One region of the Dechloromonas sp. TW-R-39-2 genome, then DNA from elsewhere that is predicted to be linked to it. Evidence: predicted binding sites of a transcription regulator. Region 1 holds the regulator's gene; each other region holds the start of a gene.
What was found. The regulator FNR, encoded in region 1, switches genes on or off when oxygen is low (the NO sensors DNR and NnrR bind a similar motif). The targets are predictions, from matches to a motif close to TTGANCTAGNTCAA.

Region 1 (3,278 bases):
TTGACGTTCTGGCTGTAGGTCGGCCCGACCTTGCTGATCGACGAAATACCGAAAGACAGCATGTCGCAGTCAGCGTAGGTTGAATAGCCTTGGAAATTGCGATGCAAGCGCCCCTGACGCTGAGCCACAGCCAGCTCATCATCCGGTTTGGCAAAGTGATCCATGCCGATAAAGACGTAGCCAGCTTCGGTCAGCTTTTTGATCGCCAGGGCAAGAATTTGCAGTTTGGTATCGGCCGATGGCAAATCCGGCTCGGCGATCCGGCGCTGCGGCTTGAACAGGCTCGGCATGTGCGCATAGTTGTAGATCGACAGGCGATCCGGATCCATGGCCAGAACACGTTCCAGTGTCCGGTTGAATCCCATGACCGACTGATGCGGCAAGCCGTAGATCAAATCGACCGAAACTGATTTGAAACCGTTGGCCCGCGCGGCATTGATCACATTCGCCGTTTCTTCTTCGGTCTGGACGCGATTAACGGCAATCTGAACACGTTCGTCGAAGTCCTGGACGCCGACACTCATCCGGTTGAAACCCAGTTCACCAAGCAAAGCCACGGTTGCCGTATCGACCTTGCGCGGATCAACTTCGATCGAGTACTCACCGCCATCGAGCAACTTGAAATGCTTGCGGGTTTCGCTCATCAGTTGCCGCATTTCGTCATGCGACAGGAAAGTCGGCGTACCGCCACCCCAATGCAGCTGGATCACTTCATGCTCGCCGTCCTGACCGTCCAGGCTGGCGCTTTGCAGGGCAAGCTCCTTGGCAAGGTATTTCAGGTATTTGGCGCTGCGCCCGTGATCCTTGGTAATGATCTTGTTGCAGGCACAGTAATAGCAGATAGTGTTACAGAACGGTATGTGGAAGTATAATGACAGCGGACGGCTGATACCGCCGATGTTGCGCTTGCCGAGCCACAGTTTGGCAGCGTCCGAATCGAAAGCTTCGACGAAACGATCGGCCGTCGGATACGAAGTGTAGCGGGGGCCGTTGACGTCGAAGCGGCGAATGATCTGAGGATCGAATACGAGGTTTTCAGTTGCGAAATTCATTAAACATACCACCAAGAGTTGCACGGATTATGTTCGGATGGTGCCAAATCATGGTTGACATGGATCAAGCGAACGCAGGTTGATGATGCCCCAACAAACAGCTTCACAGGAAATTTCTCTTTCGGTCATCAAGACGGCGTGTTCGAACTGCAATCTGCGCGAACTCTGCCTACCCTTCGGACTCAACATTGACGAGCTCGAACGCCTGGATGACCTGGTATCGACCCGTCGCCGCATCAAGCGTGGCGACCACCTCTACCGGGCCGGAGAAACATTCGATGCAATTTACGCCATCCGTAGCGGCTTCTTCAAAACCGATGTGCTGCTTGAGGATGGCCGGGATCAGGTGACCGGGTTCCAGATGGCTGGCGAGCTGCTCGGACTTGACGGCATCAGCACTGAACACCACACCTGCAACGCGATCGCCCTCGAAGATAGTGAAATCTGCGCCATTCCGTTTTCGCAACTGGAAAGCCTGTCGCGTGAAATTCATACCTTGCAGCACCATTTTCACAAGGTCATGAGCCGCGAAATCGTCCGCGACCACGGCGTAATGATGCTGCTCGGCACCATGCGCGCCGAAGAGCGACTGGCCGCCTTCCTGCTCAATCTCTCGCAGCGATTCACGGCACGTGGTTTTTCTCACGCCGAGTTTTACCTGCGCATGACGCGCGAAGAAATCGGCAGCTACCTCGGCCTCAAGCTCGAAACGGTTTCGCGCGCCTTCTCCCGATTCCAAGAAGAAGGCCATATCGCCGTCCAGCAAAAACATATCCGGATCTTGAATGTTAACGGGCTGAAAGCCCTGATGAATCATCATCCCAACTGACTGACTACAAGCCGGGCAGCGGATTACGCGTCAGCGCAACACTGATGATGTAGGCGTAGGCGAGCAGCGCGAAACCCAGAAACATAGCGCGGATCGCCTTTGTCCTGCCCCGCTTGAGGGCAAACGTTCCAAAGACGATATAAGCCAGCAGCCCGAGAAATTTCGCGGTCAACCATCCGTTTACAAACGGATACTGCCCACTTGATATAGCCAGCAGCACGGCACTCCCGAGCAAGGTCGTATCGACAAGATGGGGCAGCAGCCTGACCAAGCGATGCTTCAGCAAGGACGAATCGGCAAGCATCCAGATTGCCCGCAGACAAAAGCCAAGACCGCTGAGCAACACGCACGTAACGTGTATGTGCTTTAGTGCCAGATAACTCATCACCGAGCCGCCAGCTTGAGCGCTATTTCAGCCGAATGCTTGCGATAGCGGGAAATAGCGAGGCTCAAGTTGAATCCGAGCCAGCCATTGGCCAATGCAAAGGCCACCCCGGCGGGACGAGCCAGCCATTCCGGGAAAAGCACGGCACCGAGCAAAAGCACCACGGCCAGCGCATAGCATTTCATCTGCCGCTGCATGTCGGCATCAGACAGGATCTTGTTCATGTTCGGCGCAACCACCTTGGCTTGCCCCTGGTTCTGCAAATGAAGCCAGGCAAGGAATGGAACAATCTTGTAGAGCATCCCGATGATGAAAGGGACAAATCCGCCAGCAAGCAATGTGATGCCAAAAAACAGGGTCCAGCCATCGATCTCCGAAGCAGCCGGCCACATTGCTGCGGTCAACAACATCAAAAGTGCAAAAATGCTGGCCGCCAAACCGATTTGCCAATAACGGTAAGTGGCATCAGCCCTCGCCCGCCGACGCTTGAGTTGAAGACGCAGGGTCAGCCCGGCAAAAGCCAGGCCGAGCAATGCGGTTATTCCCTGGACGACGCGGATCATGTTCGGTATATCGAAAAATACGGCACCGCTCCAAAGCAGGACGATGAGCAACATGCAGCACGGGAACAGCCAGCCCGGACGTGCGGGATAACCTGGCGTCAGCTGGAACATCGGCACAACCACATAAGCAATGGCTGCCAACAGGACGCCGGCCCAAGCCCCGAGCCCCCAGGCTGCATGCAAATCAGCCAGCATAGGCAGCGGCAAAGGCCAGCCATGAGCCAGCCCCCAAGCCATCAGCACGCCAAGTCCGACCACGCCAGCCAGCCCGGCCAGCGCAAGCTTCAAGCCAAGAATCGTCGGGCTGGTGGATCGGACACCAATCAGGGCATGAGTTGTCGCCCCCAGAATCAGCAGTGCCGTCAACAAAAGCACCCCGGCCGCAACGCTGAGCAACAACGGGCTTCCGAAATAGAAGCCGCCAGCCAGCAGGCACGTGCCCAGCGTCA
Region 2 (3,278 bases), 1.4 Mb from region 1:
TTGGCGAGATCGGCGTCACAGCCGGTTTCCCCGATCAAGATCGAAATTTCCCGTTCTGCTCCGGGGAAATCGAAGCGCATCGAGACAAAGCGCTGACGGGTTGAGGGTTTCAGGCCCTTGAGCAGATTCTGGTAGCCAGGGTTGTAGGAAACAACCAGCATGAAATTGTCCGGTGCTTCCAGCGTTTCACCGGTCCGGTCGATCGGCAGGATACGGCGATCATCAGCCAATGGGTGCAGCACGACGGTGGTGTCCTTGCGTGCTTCGACCACTTCATCGAGGTAGCAGATACCGCCTTCACGTACGGCACGGGTCAACGGACCGTCGGACCAGTAGGTGCCGCTGTCCGAAATCAGGTGGCGGCCAACCAGGTCGGCCGCCGTCAGGTCATCGTGACAGGCGACGGTGTACAGCGGCAACTTGAGGCGGGCAGCCATGTGCGCCACAAAGCGCGTCTTGCCACAGCCGGTCGGTCCCTTGATCAGCAGCGGGAGGCGTTGCTTGTAGGCGTGTTCGAACAGTGCGATTTCGTTGCCGGACGGTTCGTAGAAAGGTAGTTCGTTCATTTGAGAGAGATCCAGTAAGCCAAGAGTATCAGGCTGGAAACAAAAATCAGCCAGCCTTCGAGCAGCAGGCGCCACATCAGGGGCGCCTCGCGCAGTTCCATGAAATCGAGAATGACCAGCCGGCCTTTGATAAAGGCGATGAGCAGCATGGTGACAATCGCCCAGGTGCCGGCTGCGCCGACTTCGCCGAGATACCAGGTCAGCGCCGTGGCGACAAGAAGAACGAGCCAGGCTCGATGGGCGGGGTTGTTAAGCAGGTGACTCATCAGCGCATCACATAAACAAGCGGAAAAAGAATGATCCACAGCAGATCGACCATGTGCCAGTACGCCGCGCCGCTTTCCAGCCCGTTGGCGTTTTGGCTGGTGTACGCACCCTGACGTGCCTGGAACCAGAGGACAGCAAGAATCACCATGCCGAGTATGACGTGCATGAAGTGAAAAAAGGTTAGTGAAATATAAAACATGTAGAAAGTATTGGTCGACATTGAAATGCCGGCGCCAAACTTGGCCGCGTACTCGAATACTTTGACGACCAGAAAACCGCCGCCGCAGAGGAAACCGAGCAGGATGTTGCGTGCCACGGCAGGGCTGTCGTCACGATGTGCTGCCTGGACTGCGAGTACGACAAACCATGAGCCGGTGATTAACAGTACGGTATTCAGCGCTCCGGCGTTCCGGTCCAGCGTCTGCTGGTAAAGATTGAACAGTGCCGGATCGTGCGCCCGGGCAAAGGCGTAGGAGGCAAAAAAAACGGCAAAGGCCAGCATTTCTGCCAGGATGAAAAACCAGATGGCAAGATCGCCGGGGAGTTTTCTGGCAGGAGCTGGACCGGTTGTCGTGCCGGTGATGGTCTGTGTTTCACTCATGCGACTATGGTAGCGGCAGGCGCATCAGCGGAACTTGATATGGCCCAAAAATGGAAAAAGGCGCAGACCTTTCGATCTGCGCCTTTGGCTAGCGTGCTAGCGGAGGAGAGGGCTTATGCAGCCTTTTCTTCCTTGCCGCCAACGAAGAAGCTGGCGATATAGATGATCAGACCGATCAGGAAGACCACACCGGCCCATTCACGCATCCAGTAGAACAATGCGATCTTGTCCTGAGCCACCATGAACGGCAGCGGCGTGTCGGAAACACGTTGCAGCCAGACCTGGAGGATACCGGCGGCGGTCAGGAACAGGGTGATGAACACGATTGCCGTGGTCATCAGCCAGAACGACCACATTTCCAGCACTTGCGACTTGTTGCTGTTGGCAGCACGGCCGCGCAGGATGGGCATGGCGTAGGAGATCATCATCAGGTTGACCATGGCGTAGGCGCCATAGAAAGCCATGTGACCGTGAGCAGCGGTGATCTGCGTGCCGTGGGTGTAGTAGTTGACCGGAGCCAGGGTGTGCAGGAAGCCCCACACGCCAGCGCCCAGGAAAGCCATCACGCCGGTACCCAGAGCCCACAGAACGGCGGCCTTGTTCGGATGTTCGCGACGACGACGGTTTACCATGTTGAAGGCAAAGACGGTCATGGCGAAGAACGGAATCGGTTCCAGAGCGGAGAAGATGGAACCCCACCACTGCCAGTATTCCGGCGTACCGATCCAGAAGTAGTGGTGACCCGTACCGATGATGCCGGTGATCAGCGTCAGGGTGACGATGACGTACAGCCATTTTTCGATCACTTCACGGTCAACACCGGTCGTCTTGATCAGCACGAAGGCCAGGAACGAGCCGAGGATCAGTTCCCACACGCCTTCTACCCAGAGGTGCACCGTCCACCACCAGAAGAACTTGTCGAGAACGACGTTCGCCGGGTTGTAGAAGGAGAACAGGAAGAAGACAGCCAGACCCCATAGGCCGAGCAGCAGCACGATCGAAATCGAGGTCTTCTTGCCCTTCAGCACCGTCATGGTGATGTTGAACAGGAATACCAGTGCCACGACGACGATGCCGAGCTTGGTCGGCAGCGGCTGTTCGAGGAACTCGCGACCCATCGTTTCGAGGATGTTGTTGCCGGTCAGTTCAGCCAGCGTGGCATACGGGACGGCCAGATAGCCGACGATCGTTGCTGCACCAGCGACCAGGAAGATCCAGAACATCAGCAGCGCCAGTTTCGGGCTGAACAGTTCGGTCTCGGATTCTTCCGGGATCATGTAGTACGCGCCGCCCATGAAGCCAAACAGCAGCCACACGATCAGCAGGTTGGTGTGGACCATGCGGGCCACGTTGAACGGGATGGCGGGGAACAGGAAGTCGCCGAGCACATACTGCAGGCCAAGAATCAGGCCGAACAGGATTTGACCGACAAACAGACCGATTGCCGCGATGAAGTAGGGTTTTGCAACCGCTTGGGATTTGAATTGCATGTTCAGTATCTCCTCTCGATCAGCCCTGGCTGTTAGGCGGCCAGTTAGCATCGTTGATCGAATTGACGTGCTTCAGGAAGGCCACGATGGCATCCAGTTGCTCGTCGGTGAAGTTGAACTGAGGCATGCTGCGGCGACCCGGGATGCCATCTTTCGGACGGCTCTTGATGAAGGCTTTGACGCCTTCGTCACCGTAGCGAACGATTACATTGCCCAGTTCAGGGGCAAAGTAGGCACCTTCACCCATCAGGGTGTGGCAACCGATACAGTTATTGACTTCCCACAGCTTCTTGCCTTCGACGACTTGTGGCGTAATGTTCTGCCGCATGTCACGTTTGGGAAGTTGCGAATGGG
Region 3 (3,278 bases), 780 kb from region 1:
GAAGGCCGGAGCGACTTCACCGACTTTCGGCCCCTGATCCATCATCAGCGCCCCCATCGGTGCGACACGTTCGTAGAGGATGCCGATCTGGCGAGCCAGGGCGAGCACGACGACAACCAGGCCGAGAACCACGGCCCAGAGAAAAACGTTGGAAACAAGCATTGCTTCGTTCATGGCATTTCCTTTTCTATTTGCGAACAGCCAGCGCCAGCGGGGCGTTGGTCATCAGTTGATTGGCCGAGACATAGATGCCGACCAGAGCGAGTACGGCACCACCGACCGTCAGGTAATCGGCCCAGACCAGCGTGCGGGCAGCGCCTTCCTGCATGGCCAGGGCGACCATGCCCATGAGCAGGCCGTTACGTACGACCAGCGCCCAGGACAACGGCTGACCGGACAAGCCGCCGCAACCGCAGTCGATCTTGGTATGGCCGCGCAGGACATTGATTGCCACTGCCGAGGTCACCGTTGCCAGCAACAGCAAGGCGAGCAGACCACCGATGAAGGCCGTTTCCGGGAAGAGCAGCAAGCCGCCGGCCGCCAGTTCGACGATAGGCAGAACACCGGCCACCAAAGGCGAGAGGCGTTCGGGCACCAGACGGTAGTTGTCGACTGCTGCCGAAAACACCAGCGGGTCTTTCAACTTGTGCCAGGCGCCGACCAGCAGGACCACCGACAAGGTCGCCCCGAGCGCCCGTGTCACCACCGGATCGGAAAACAGGGAGAGAAGGGTTTCCATCACTGCACTTCCAGCTGGGTCGGGGTATCGCCAAAACCGACGGCTGCACCGACCGGCTTCAACTTGCGACCGCCGTCGAAAGCGGCAACACCGGCTTTGGCGCTATCGAAGGCAAAGACGCGCGGCGCATCGCCCTGACTGACCGCCAGCCCGGTAGCAGGGGTGGTCTTGGTGCGGCTGACGCGCGTTTTCGAAGCCAGGTCATAGACCCAGATTTCACGCGCGCCTTCCTTGTGGCTGCCTTCAAAACCCTTGGGGTGCATGCCGACATACAGCGTGCCGCTGGCCTGGTGCAGGGCAACCGGCTGATAACCGCCGGGACGCCAGCCTTTTTTCACATCGGCCTCGTTACCCAGTTTCCAGAATGTCCCCGGAACCGCAGCTTCGCTACCGACATTGACGGTCACCGCATTGCCCTTGTAGGAAACAAAATGGTAGTTGTCGCCTTCCTGCGCAGCCGAAACGAACAACGCATCCTCGTCCGGGTCGAAGAACTTGATGCTCTTCTTCTTGCCGACCGGATTTCCGTCGTTATCCAGCGAAATGGTCAGCATCGTGCCGTCGCCGCACAAGGTCGAGAAACGGTTGGCGGTCTGCGCCGGATAGACGATGTAGCAACCCGGCGTCTGAATTTCGGAAATCTGTTTGCCGGTCTGGCGATTGACGATGCTGACCGAGGTTGCCGGCGTGGCGTTCTGGACGATGATGAAGCGACCGTCGGCCGAGGTACGCAAGGTGCCGCGATACGGCAGCGCCTGGGCGTGGCGGGCGGCGTAGGGAATTTCCTCCTTGAGCGCCAGGGTCTTGGCGTCATAAACGAGAATTTCCTCGATCCGCTCGCCACGATTCAACTTGCTGTAGTACGTCGTCACCACATAGATTTCACTGCGGTCAGGCGACAAGGTAGTCTGGGCGAACATGCCGGTAGACACCATGCCCTCGACCTTCAGGGTGCGCCCGTCGATCACCGTCAGTTTGCCGTCGGCCAGATGCGGTAGCGCGACATCGGTGTAGTACAAGCGGTAGGGATGGGCCGGCGCCAGCTTGCCGACCGTGATCTCATCGACCGGCAACTCGGCATGCGCGGGTAGCGCAGCCCCCAGCACTGCCAGCAGGGAAAGTAGAACTGCTCTCTTGGGTATCACCAGCGACCTCCTTTTTGTTATCGAATCTGGACCAGAACCGAAGCGAAGTGACACTCCGGCGGATGGCTCAAATTGTTGTCTCTGGGAGGGAGAAGGCGGTATCCGAAATCGGAACCGAAATCCCGGAAACTGGCTATGCAGTATCCGGAATCGGAAAAGTCGTCATTTCAAAGATGAAATTCTTGACCTGAAACAAGGTCGGGCCGACCAAAAAATGACCTGAACCGAAACTCGGATCAGGTCATTCAGCTACCAGGCAAATAACCGACTAAAACGCTGAGTCAATTGCAGCCAGGCCAATTGGCACAGCTTGTGCTGAAAACACAGGGCAATGCGAAACAAAACCACCAGCCATCAATCAAAAATCACACAACAGCATGATTTTCAAAGAAAAATATAAATCAGGAAGCGGACCTCAAGCGCCAAATCCGGTGCATTTCACTTTCTCGATGCACCAATCCGACATGCAAACCAGGCACAAAATCGATCAACAGCAAATCCTGAATATCCGGAATCGGAAAAATCAGATTGTCACTATTCAAGATTGATTCCACTAAACGAAATTTCTCTACTATCCTTAAGGGCATAGTGTTCGATCTGCCAGTTGATCGCACTGAACAGCCCGATGACTGAAAGTGTGTTTGTATGTCCCACAGCGCCGCCACCCAATACTCATTTCAAAATCGCATTACACGCGACTCGGATGAGCACGCCGAAGCACTGAAGGACTGGGACCAGGTCTACGATCAGTTATCGCCCGGCAACTTCGAAGGCAAGGTCATCGACCTGCGTTTCAAGGGACTGCAGATATTTCGCGAAACAACCAATCGTTCGGTCTCGCAAAGCGGCAGTTCGTGGAATGGCTGTTTCGTTGTTGGCATCCCGGTCAGCATGAAAGGTACCGGCCTGTTTGCCCGCCAGGTACTGACCCACGATTCAATGCTCACCTTCCACAGCGACCAGGAGTTCTCGCTCACCTCGCCCGAATACTTCGATGTCGTTGCAGTGGCGATTCCGGAAGCAACATTGCTCAATGCACTGAATCCCGATGCTCACGACCAGTTGCGCCATGTTTTTCCCAAAGCACCGACCGTCATGGTGGCCGAACCGCAATTGATCGACGAATTACGCAGTTGCCTGCTATCGATTTTCGATCCGGCCAGTTTTGAACCCGCCCTGCTCCGCTATCCGCAGGTACAGCGCGCCATGAGCTCCGCCGTGATCGGGCATCTGGCCGAAGTCCTGCACGCCTCTAGTCACGCGCCTTTGCCGACCCGCTCGTTCAAGGGACGCTGCCACGTCGTCAAGGAAGCCACCGACTACGCGCTGTCAAACACGTCGGAACCGATCACTGTTGCCGATCTGTGCCAGAAACTGAACATCAGCCGACGCAT

Region 2: a site for FNR is predicted at 1,469-1,482, ahead of GBK02_RS06310 (cytochrome c oxidase subunit 3 family protein). Genes of this name have one in related genera too.
Region 3: a site for FNR is predicted at 2,067-2,080, ahead of GBK02_RS00320 (amine dehydrogenase large subunit). Genes of this name have one in related genera too.

What each region holds. Positions count from the first base shown of each region.
Region 1 is NZ_CP045202.1:2,744,749-2,748,026, forward strand. It holds gene hemN (oxygen-independent coproporphyrinogen III oxidase) at 1-1,052, opposite strand, end outside; gene fnr (fumarate/nitrate reduction transcriptional regulator Fnr) at 1,135-1,881, shown strand; gene GBK02_RS13325 (SirB2 family protein) at 1,886-2,266, opposite strand; gene GBK02_RS13330 (hypothetical protein) at 2,266-3,278, opposite strand, start outside.
Region 2 is NZ_CP045202.1:1,330,616-1,333,893, forward strand. It holds gene GBK02_RS06300 (CbbQ/NirQ/NorQ/GpvN family protein) at 1-566, opposite strand, end outside; gene GBK02_RS06305 (cytochrome C oxidase subunit IV family protein) at 563-832, opposite strand; gene GBK02_RS06310 (cytochrome c oxidase subunit 3 family protein) at 832-1,434, opposite strand; gene GBK02_RS06315 (cbb3-type cytochrome c oxidase subunit I) at 1,548-2,924, opposite strand; gene GBK02_RS06320 (cytochrome c) at 2,944-3,278, opposite strand, start outside.
Region 3 is NZ_CP045202.1:65,921-69,198, forward strand. It holds gene mauD (methylamine dehydrogenase accessory protein MauD) at 1-174, opposite strand, end outside; gene GBK02_RS00315 (MauE/DoxX family redox-associated membrane protein) at 188-739, opposite strand; gene GBK02_RS00320 (amine dehydrogenase large subunit) at 739-1,884, opposite strand; gene GBK02_RS00325 (helix-turn-helix domain-containing protein) at 2,530-3,278, shown strand, end outside.